DNA from 3 places in the Exiguobacterium sp. s46 genome. Region 3 is predicted to be linked to each of the others. Evidence: riboswitches for the same ligand, from Rfam matches in the RefSeq annotation. Region 3 holds a riboswitch; each other region holds the start of a gene.
What was found. Region 3 has a riboswitch for lysine ahead of KNQ08_RS13610 (Na+/H+ antiporter NhaC family protein). Riboswitches for the same ligand answer to the same signal wherever they lie in the genome.
Positions count from the first base shown of each region.

Region 1: another riboswitch for lysine. It lies ahead of KNQ08_RS11930 (amino acid permease); the one in region 3 lies ahead of KNQ08_RS13610 (Na+/H+ antiporter NhaC family protein).
Region 2: another riboswitch for lysine. It lies ahead of KNQ08_RS14770 (aspartate kinase); the one in region 3 lies ahead of KNQ08_RS13610 (Na+/H+ antiporter NhaC family protein).

Region 1 covers NZ_JACSMY010000002.1:62,778-66,041, reverse strand. Annotated here, with positions in the region: gene KNQ08_RS11935 (solute:sodium symporter family transporter) at 1-161, opposite strand, end outside; gene KNQ08_RS11930 (amino acid permease) at 312-1,793, opposite strand; lysine riboswitch at 1,926-2,114, opposite strand; gene KNQ08_RS11925 (MarR family winged helix-turn-helix transcriptional regulator) at 2,280-2,735, shown strand; gene KNQ08_RS11920 (diguanylate cyclase) at 2,874-3,264, shown strand, end outside.
Region 2 covers NZ_JACSMY010000004.1:44,216-47,479, reverse strand. Annotated here, with positions in the region: gene KNQ08_RS14775 (aspartate-semialdehyde dehydrogenase) at 1-413, opposite strand, end outside; gene KNQ08_RS14770 (aspartate kinase) at 427-1,626, opposite strand; lysine riboswitch at 1,740-1,917, opposite strand; gene argH (argininosuccinate lyase) at 1,988-3,264, opposite strand, start outside.
Region 3 covers NZ_JACSMY010000003.1:80,418-83,681, reverse strand. Annotated here, with positions in the region: gene KNQ08_RS13620 (heme oxygenase) at 47-367, shown strand; gene KNQ08_RS13615 (uracil-DNA glycosylase family protein) at 492-1,229, shown strand; lysine riboswitch at 1,322-1,500, shown strand; gene KNQ08_RS13610 (Na+/H+ antiporter NhaC family protein) at 1,612-3,195, shown strand; gene htpG (molecular chaperone HtpG) at 3,260-3,264, opposite strand, start outside.

The sequences.
Region 1 (3,264 bases), on a different contig from region 3:
AGTGATCCGGCAATGAAAACGCCACTTAGCCCTCGACCTGCTAAGAAGTATTCATCGACGCCTTGTGTTTTCCCACGCGTCAATCGGTAGGATATGTAGGCAACGAGCAACATGAAAAACGCTGCAGAACCTAATGTAAAAAATAAATCAGATGTAGTCATGCGTCTCCCCCCTATTCTTTATTCATATTTTCTATTTTTGAATATGTATTCATTGATTCCTTTTTTATACTTTTTCAAAACTATATTTTAGAAAACGTTTTCATTTAAGAGAATAAAAAACCACCTTCATTCTAGAAGGTGGTTCACATATTATGATTGACGTGGATGTTCCGGGAAGTCCATCTCGTCATAACGAACGATTGACGTCCGGTTTTTGAATTTATGTCCTAACCAGAAGGCAAGGAATAATGGAATACCAACATACGTTGCGGCAATTCCGACCCAATCAATTTGATCTGCGAGGAATGCGGCATAGTTTTGACCGATGATGACAAGGAAACAAAGACCGAATGCGAACAGCGGACCGAATGGGAACGCTGGTGCAACATATGGTAAGTCTTTCAACGAGTGACCTTGTGCAAGGAACCCTTTACGGAAACGATAGTGACTGATCGCGATCCCGAGCCATGCGATGAATCCAGTCATCCCCGAAGCATTGAGTAACCACAAGTAGACTTGTCCACCAAACATCGACGTCAAGAAACAGAGTGCACCGATTGCTCCTGTTGCGAGCAAGGCGTTACGCGGTACACCGTTTTTCGATACTTTCGCGAACAACTTTGGTGCATCCCCTTGGCGAGCAAGCGTATAAAGCATCCGAGTCGAAGCATACATACCTGAGTTGCCGGCAGATAGAACAGACGTCAAGATAACGGCGTTCATGAGTGCTGCTGAGAAGGCAAGACCCGCTTTTTCAAAGACGAGCGTAAACGGACTAACCGCTACGTCCGTAATGTCATTGGAAACCAAGTTCGGACTCGTATACGGAATGAGCATTCCGATGACGAAAATCGCGAAGACGTAGAAAAGCAAGATGCGCCAGAAGACTTGTTTGACTGCTTTTGGAACATTCTTTTTCGGATCTTCCGATTCACCCGCGGCAATCCCGACCAGTTCTGTACCTTGGAAACTGAATCCGGCAACGAGAATGATACCGATGACGGCAGGAATCCCACCGACGAACGGTGCATCGCCAAGAGCAAAGTTTTTAAAGCCAACCGGTGGCTCTGATGTAAAGATACCGAAAATCATCGCAACACCGACGACTAAGAAAACGATGACGGTAATGACTTTAATCATCGCGAACCAATACTCGGCTTCCCCAAATCCTTTAACAGAGAAGTAGTTCAAGCCAATCATGAGTAAGAGGAACAAGGCACTGAAGTAAAACCCAGGAACGTCCGGGAACCAGTACGTCATGACGATTTGTGCTGCGACTAGCTCGACTGCGATCGTAACTGCCCAGTTGTACCAGTAGTTCCAGCCGAGGGCAAAGCCGAATGATGGATCGACGAATTTCGTTCCATATGTCGAGAAGGATCCAGCGACTGGCATATACGCTGCCATTTCACCAAGACTTGTCATGAGGAAATAGACCATCAGACCAACGATTGCGTATGATAGGAGCGCCCCACCTGGTCCTGCTGCTGCGACGGAAGCACCGGACGCAATGAAGAGTCCTGTTCCGATTGCCCCACCGATGGCGATCATCGACATATGACGGGCTTGTAATCCACGTTTTAATCCTTCTGCTGTCGAATCTGTTGTTTGTTTCACATCTAGATTGTTCATTTCGTTCGCTTCTCTCTTTAATAAATTTTTTGAGAGGACACTTTTTGAATGAAAAAACAAAAAGCGCCCTCATCTTCCAGATGGAAGATGAGAACGCAACATAATAAAATGGATGCGCCTCATTCTACCGTCGTGAAAGATAGCTCTCCACAAGTAGGTGATACCCGACTTGTGACAGTATTAGACCTATTTGATCTAATCCCAATCGATCATCTTCAAAGCGATGATTGATTTCGGCAATTCTTCCTTTCAGGCCACCTCATCTGTCGCTTGACGACATCCGTAACCGTACTCTTAAGAACTGCAACCTCCATCCCACTGGTTGAGTGAGAACTGAATTAAGTTAGTTATTACTACGCCATATTACACAAATCGCCACGGAATTGTCAATTGCCTTTTTCGAATATCGGGTAGTCGATGGTAAAAATCCGATATGTTTAGTACACTAAATGGTAGAAGTCCACTGAGAGAAAGGATGCTGCTTGCATGCCACAGGAACGTGATTTGCTAACTTATCGACTCGAAGAACAAATGCGTGTCATTCTTCGTACCCTGCGACGTGAACTTAACCGGCTATTTGAAGGAACCGCGACTCGGAGTGAATTTTTCATCTTACGAAGCCTTTCTGAAAATGGTCCTCAGCGCCCGACGCTTCTTGCGGAACAATTTGAGCTCGCGACGAGTCAAGTCACTGCTTTGACGGATAAGCTGTATAAACAAGGATATGTCACACGGACACGTTCAACGGAAGATCGTCGTTCAATCGTCCTCGCATTGACGGAGGACGGAGAACGTGCATTTCGGGATCTCGAAATCGTCCGGAAAAACTATTTACAAGATCGCTTCGGCACATTGACGGAAGAAGAGCTCGAAACGATGATTCGTGTCTTTGATAAAATTTTACAGACGATGGATGAGGATACTCTTACTTCATCTTCTTAAAAACGGTAGATTTTCTACCGTTTTTTCTATTTTTGTCTAAAGATTTCCCTCTGTCTAACCGTTATCTACTTGAGTATACTGGAAGTATATATATGGAAATCTGTTAGCTGGGGGAGTTGGGAGGATTTGTTGTCCATCATGAATCAATTCATCATTAACTTTTGTCTACTGTTTACAACGATTACTCTCTTGTTCTTACCGTTTCGGAATCGACCGCGTATTTCATTGAACTCCAAATGGAGCATTCGACTTATACTCGGAGCAGTCTCTGGTCTGATTGCGGTTTTATTGATGTTCAATGGGATCCAAATCGATGTCGCCCGTGTGGATTTACGTATCGTTCCCGTCGCGATCGCCATGCTGTTCGGTGGTTTCCCAAGCGCCATCGTTGCTGGTGCAATGATCATCGGGACACGTTACTTTTTAACACCAGTTGATCAAATGGAAGGCTTTTATTTATCGACACTGATCATCGTCTTGTTCATCACGACGATCGGGATCATTCGTCGATTCGTCCATGTCTCGATGC
Region 2 (3,264 bases), on a different contig from region 3:
GCTAAGGCGACGACGGATTGAATCGTCGAACAGTTCGGATTTGCGATCAAGCGGTCCGTCACTTGAATCGCTTGTGGATTGACTTCTGGCACGACAAGCGGAATCGTCTCCTGCATCCGGAAAGCACTTGAATTATCAACGACGAGTGTTCCGTTTTCAGCTAGTAACGGGGCATATTGTTCACTGATCGTTCCGCCCGCCGCGAACAACGCGACGTCAATCTCGTCTTCCGTGATACTTGGTGTCAGTGCTTGGATCGTAATGGCTTCTTCCTTGAACTGTACCGTGTTCCCTGCTGAACGAGCAGAAGCGTAAGCGGACAGGCGGCTGACCGGGAAGTCCAGTTCGGCTAGTACTTGTAACATTTTTTGACCGACGGCGCCGGTTGCTCCAATGACTGCTACATGATACATCCTGTTTTCCTCCTTATAACTCGAACGCGTTTGCAATCGCTGCAACCGTCCGTTCAATATCTGCTTGTGCAATCGTGTATGAGATGCTGATTTCTGAAGTCGTAACTTGATAGAACGGAATGTTCTCCGCTCGGAAGATTGCGAACAACTTCGAAGCGACACCTGTTGCATCCCGCATCCCGATGCCGACGACAGATAACTTCGCGTGCTGATTGTGGCGGTCGACCTTGACTGTCGTGAAGCGATCCATGATGTCTTTCAATGCTTCATCGAGGAACTCTTCCTCATCGAGTGGACATGAGAACGATAAGAAGATGTCACTGTCGAACGTCGTTTGACTGATCATGTCGATGTTGACGTGGCGATTGGATAACAGTTCGAAGATATCGGCTACTGCTGCGTTCGTTTGCGGTACGTGTTTGATTGATACCGTCAAGACGTTCTTCGTCACACTGACACTCGTCACCGCTTTTTGTTCCATTGTTTCCGTCGCTTCCATGATCCATGTTCCCCTTTTCGATTCAAGTGTTTTCCCGACGAAGATGTGTACGCCGTATTTTTTTCCTAGTTCGACACTTCGCATTTCCATGACCTTCGACCCGAGGGCGCTCATTTCCATCATCTCATCATACGAGATATGTGGAATCGGTTGAGCGGCGGCGTGGATTCGTGGATCAGCTGTATAGACACCGTCGACATCGGTATAGATTTCGCACCGTTTATCAAGGACTGCCGCAAGGGCAACTGCCGTTGTATCCGACCCACCCCGTCCAAGCGTCGTGACATCACCGAGTTCGTTGACACCTTGGAATCCGGCGACGATGACGACATCGTACGTTTCGAGTTTTTGTCGTAACAGATCTCCATCGATCTGTTTGATCTTACTTTTCGTATGCACGCCCATCGTGCTGATTCCTGCTTGAGCGCCTGTTTGCGATAACGCTTTGACACCGAGCGAGTTGAGGGCGATGCTGAGTAATGAAATCGTCTGTTCTTCTCCGATGGCAAGCAGTCGATCGAGTTCTCTTCGCTCGGGGCGATCCGTGATGGCTTGCGCCTGAGCGATCAAAGAATCTGTCATTTTGCCCATCGCCGAAACGACGACGACGAGTTTTTCACCTTCGGCTGCGCGACTCTTCAAATAATTCGCAATAGACTGAATCTGTTCGACAGTCGCAACCGAGCTTCCACCAAATTTAAGTACAGTTGTCACAATCCTATCTCCTTTGTCCCGATACAGAAAAAAAACGACGGGCCGGTAGGAGCGTTCCTACGGCCCGTCGTTATCACGATCGGACAAACGAAGACAAAGTCATTCGTTCTTTTACGTAAGATAGCGCTCCGAAACATCGGTTTCGGCAGTACAACGGATCTTAACCGTTGTACCAGCAAACAAGAAGAAGCATCTTCTCGTTCACTTCGGCGGACTTCCCCTTTCACATCATTCGGCATGCTTGCCTTCAAGAATGATGCTACTCATGTCATCCGCGCCTCTATCTGTCGGTTGTTAGTTACAGTTATAGCAGACATCTTTTGTTAAATCCAGTCATTTGACTGTTTTTTTTCAAAATTCGTCAATTCGCAAGATGCTGTTTCGCGAGTTCGAGTTGCTCCGACACGGCAGCAAACCCTGTTCCGCCGTAGCTAGTCCGGCGTGCTACTGCTTGAACCGGATCGAGGAGCGGATAGACGTCTTCCTTGATATCAGGATGGAACGTTTGATACGTCTCGAGGTTCAAATCCTTCAGGAAACAACCGTTCTGCACACAGTAAAGGACGGCTTTGCCGACGACTTCATGCGCTTCCCGGAACGGTATGCCTTTCGTTACAAGGTAGTCGGCGAGTTCCGTTGCATTCGAGAAGTCTTGCATTGTCGCCTTCTTGAGCGCTTCGGTCTTAAACGTCGCAGATTCAATCATTCCGGTGAAGATTTGAACGGATTGGAGAACGGTATCTGCTGTATCGAAGACCCCTTCCTTATCCTCTTGCATGTCTTTGTTGTAAGCGAGTGGTAATGCCTTCATCGTCGTCAAGAAGCCCATCAGATTGCCGTAGACGCGCCCCGTTTTCCCACGAATCAATTCAGCGAAATCAGGATTTTTCTTCTGTGGCATCATGCTCGACCCTGTCGAGAAAGCATCAGACAACTCGATGAAGCCAAATTCTTGCGATGCCCAGATGATGATTTCTTCACAAAAACGCGAGAGATGCATCATGACGGTCGAGGCGATCCCGAGGTATTCGATGACGAAATCGCGGTCGGAGACAGCGTCGAGACTGTTCGGATAGATTGACTCAAAACCGAGCAACTCGGCAGAACGGAAACGATCGATTGGGAATGTCGTCCCTGCGAGCGCGCCTGCCCCGAGCGGTGATTTCCGGATCCGCTTTTGATTATCCGTCAACCGTTCGACATCACGTTCGAACATCCAGAAATAAGCGAGCAAGTGATGCGCAAGCGAGATCGGTTGTGCCCGTTGCAAATGCGTATAACCTGGCATGACCGTCTCGATATGTTGCTCAGCTTGTTCCGTGATAACCGATTGGAGCTCGCGTAATGCCGTCGTCAACGCTTCAACATGTTGTTCCATCCATAGATGTAAATCCGTTGCGACCTGGTCATTTCGGCTCCGTGCCGTATGCAGTTTTCCTGCAACCGGACCAATCTGTTCCGTCAATAGACGCTCGAGATTCATGTGAATGTCTTCATCTGCTAGCGTATACACATGATCCGCTAACGTCGTTTCCAGTTGCTTCAGTCCTTGCTCGATTTGTGTCCACTCGTCTTGAGCGAGGATCCCTTGTTCAAATAGCATCTGCGCGTGTGCGAGACTGCCTTTTAAATCGACGC
Region 3 (3,264 bases):
TATACTGAAGAAGTACGTTACTCGTTTTTTGAAAGGGGATTTTATGATGATCGTCGTTACGAACCGGATTAAAGTCAAAAAAGGGATGGCTGCAGCTCTCGCTCCTCGTTTTACGCGTCCAAGTGGACTTGATACGATGGACGGATTCATCCGCGTCGAGGTCTTATTGACGCAAAACATCGAAGAACACGATGAAATGAACGTCAACATGTACTGGGAAGATATGAAGAGTTTTCAAGCGTGGCGGGAAAGTGACGATTTCAAAGCGTCACATAGTCGACCTGCGAGTAGTGAGGCAGGAGAATCGCCAATGCTCGGCAGCGAGATTCTGACATATGAAGTCGCTTCGGTCAAAGAACGCGCATGATGCACGAAAAGGACTCGTCTCGAGTCCTTTTTTAGATACCTGTATAAAAATAGTGAAAGGGTCGAATTGTCTCAAATGGTATTATTTGTTATCATAGTGCCATTACAGAGAGAGAGGGTCCTTCATGAATTCATTAACTATATTTGAACAAGCCATTCGTAGCTTACCTGACGATCGTACGTTACGACGTGATGAATTATGGACGGACGATTTTTTATTGCAACAGGAGAACGAGCTGACCGTCTATTACTCTCCGATTGGCGAATATGTCAATACTGAAGCAAAAGTCGTCATCATCGGGATCACACCAGGTTTTGAACAGATGCGAATCGCTTTCGAAGAAGCGACGGATGCCCTCCATCATGGTGTTTCATTAGAAGAGACGGCACGCCTCGTCAAATATACAGCAAGCTTTGCCGGAACGATGCGACGTAACCTCGTCCAGATGCTCGATACACTTGAACTTCCAGCATTGCTCGGAATCGAGACGACGGCTAGCTTATTTCATCAACATCAGAAATTATTGCATCCAACGTCACTGTTAAAGCAACCCGTCTTTTATCGCGAAAAGAATTACTCGGGTCATCAACCGAAGATCAATCGTAGCCCTTTATTAAGGCACTACGCGGAAGAACACTTCGTCGCTGAGATCAATCAGTTACAAAAACCAGTGTTATTAATTCCACTCGGTCGGGTCGTCGAGACGCAAGTCCGTGGATTGATTCATGATGGACGAATCGAACAGCATCAGCTTCTTTCCGGATTCCCCCACCCATCTGGCGCGAACGGTCATCGAAAAAAACAATTCGAGGAAAACCAAGCCTATTTGATGAAACAGCTCATTCAACATTTTGCTGAATAAACAACTTTATCTTAAATTATCAGAATATATGGTTGAATCGCTTCTGAAATACATGATAAAGTGTCCATAAGAACAGAATATGACTATTCTATCGATGAGGTAGAGGCGCGATTTCAATCAGTACTTGGTCCGAGGATGACAACGAAGACGACTACAGGAAAGGTGACATCGCCGAAATGACAGTATGTGTCGAGCATATCGTCGTTGGTCGATTCGGGAAACACCCGATCGATTGCCATACATAACAATTGTATGGAGCGCTCCAATTCGGCTAAGAAAGACGCATCCAGCGAGGGTGTCGGCTTTGTTGCCGGTGCCCTTGCTTTTTTTGTGCCGCGGGGTCTCATCTTTAAGCCATTTATTAAAGAGGAGGATATTTTTCATGGTCAACTATTCAGATTCCATCATTGCCCTTGTACCTGCTTTACTAGCTATCTTATTAGCCATCTTTACCCGAAAGGTCGTTCTTTCGTTAGGTGTCGGTATTCTCGTCGGTGCCCTGTTACTTCACCGTTTTAACCCGATCGATACGGTAACCTATCTCGGCAAGAACATCTTCAGCCTCTTTTGGGCAGACGGTGCCTTGAACGAGTGGAACGTCTTATTGCTTGTCTTCTTGTTATTGCTCGGCGTCCTTTCCACGCTCATTCAGACATCAGGTGGCGCTCGTGCCTTCGGTGAATGGGCTTCTACTCACGTCAAGACAGCGCGTGGTGCACGCTTAGTTGCCTTCGGACTCGGTATCTTGATTTTCATCGATGATTACTTCAACAGTCTCGCTGTCGGCAACGTCAGTCGTCCGTTAACGGATCGCCGTGGTGTCTCACGTGCAAAGCTTGCCTATTTGATTGACTCAACAGCTGCGCCTGTTTGTGTCATCAGTCCGCTTTCGAGTTGGGGCGCATTCATCATCTCCATCATCGCCGGTATCTTAACGACGCACTCGATTACGGATTACTCAGCGTTTAGTGCTTTCATGATGATCGTTCCAATGAACTTCTATGCGATTTTCGCGTTACTTTTAACACTTTACATCGCTTATTCTGGCGTTTCTGTCGGACCGATGAAACAGCATGAACGCCGTGCCGCGAATGGTGAACTTTTTGATGCGTCAAAAGGAACACCGATGGGGATGGCAAAAGAGGTCAACGAACATACGAACGGAAAAGTCCGGGATCTCGTCGTTCCGATCGTCGTTCTTGTCATTGCTACAATCAGTGCGTTACTCGGGACAGGTGCTCAGGCACTTGCAGCCGACAATCGCCCGTTTACTTTAATTGGAGCATTTGAGGCAACAGACGTCACACGTTCACTCGTCGCAGGTGTCGTCATCAGTTTAATCGTCGCTTTCCTGATGCTGATCGGACGAAAAATTCCGGGCCGCGATTACCGTGCAAGCATCGTTGCTGGTATGCGTTCGATGTGGCCAGCAGTCGTGATTCTGTTATTCGCTTGGACGATCATTGCTGTCATCGGTGATATGAAAACCGGTGATTATCTCGCGAGCTTCGTTAGCAACTCGATTTCTGCGTCGTACTTGCCGTTCTTGTTATTCTTGATTGCCGGCTTGATGGCATTCTCGACAGGAACAAGTTGGGGTACATTCGGGATCATGTTGCCAATCGGTGCGGATCTCGTCATGGCTGTCGATGCCTCACTCTTGTTACCGACACTTGCTGCTGTTCTTGCTGGATCTGTCTTCGGTGACCATTGTTCACCGATTTCCGATACGACAATCTTAAGTTCGACAGGGGCTGGATCCCATCATATCGATCACGTTACGACACAGTTACCGTATGCGCTAGTCGGTGCCGTCACTGCGGCAGTCGGTTATTTAGTCATCGGTTTCACGGAGTCTTCGGTATTCGGTTTCATCGGAGCTCTTGTCACATTCGTACTCTTCGTCGTCGTCTTGAACGTTCTCTCGAAAAAAGGCGAAACCGCTTCGGATTTACAAACGGATTGATGAAACACTTTATGAAAAAGGCATTGGATGCGCGCATCCAATGCCTTTTTTATATCTATTCGTTTCACA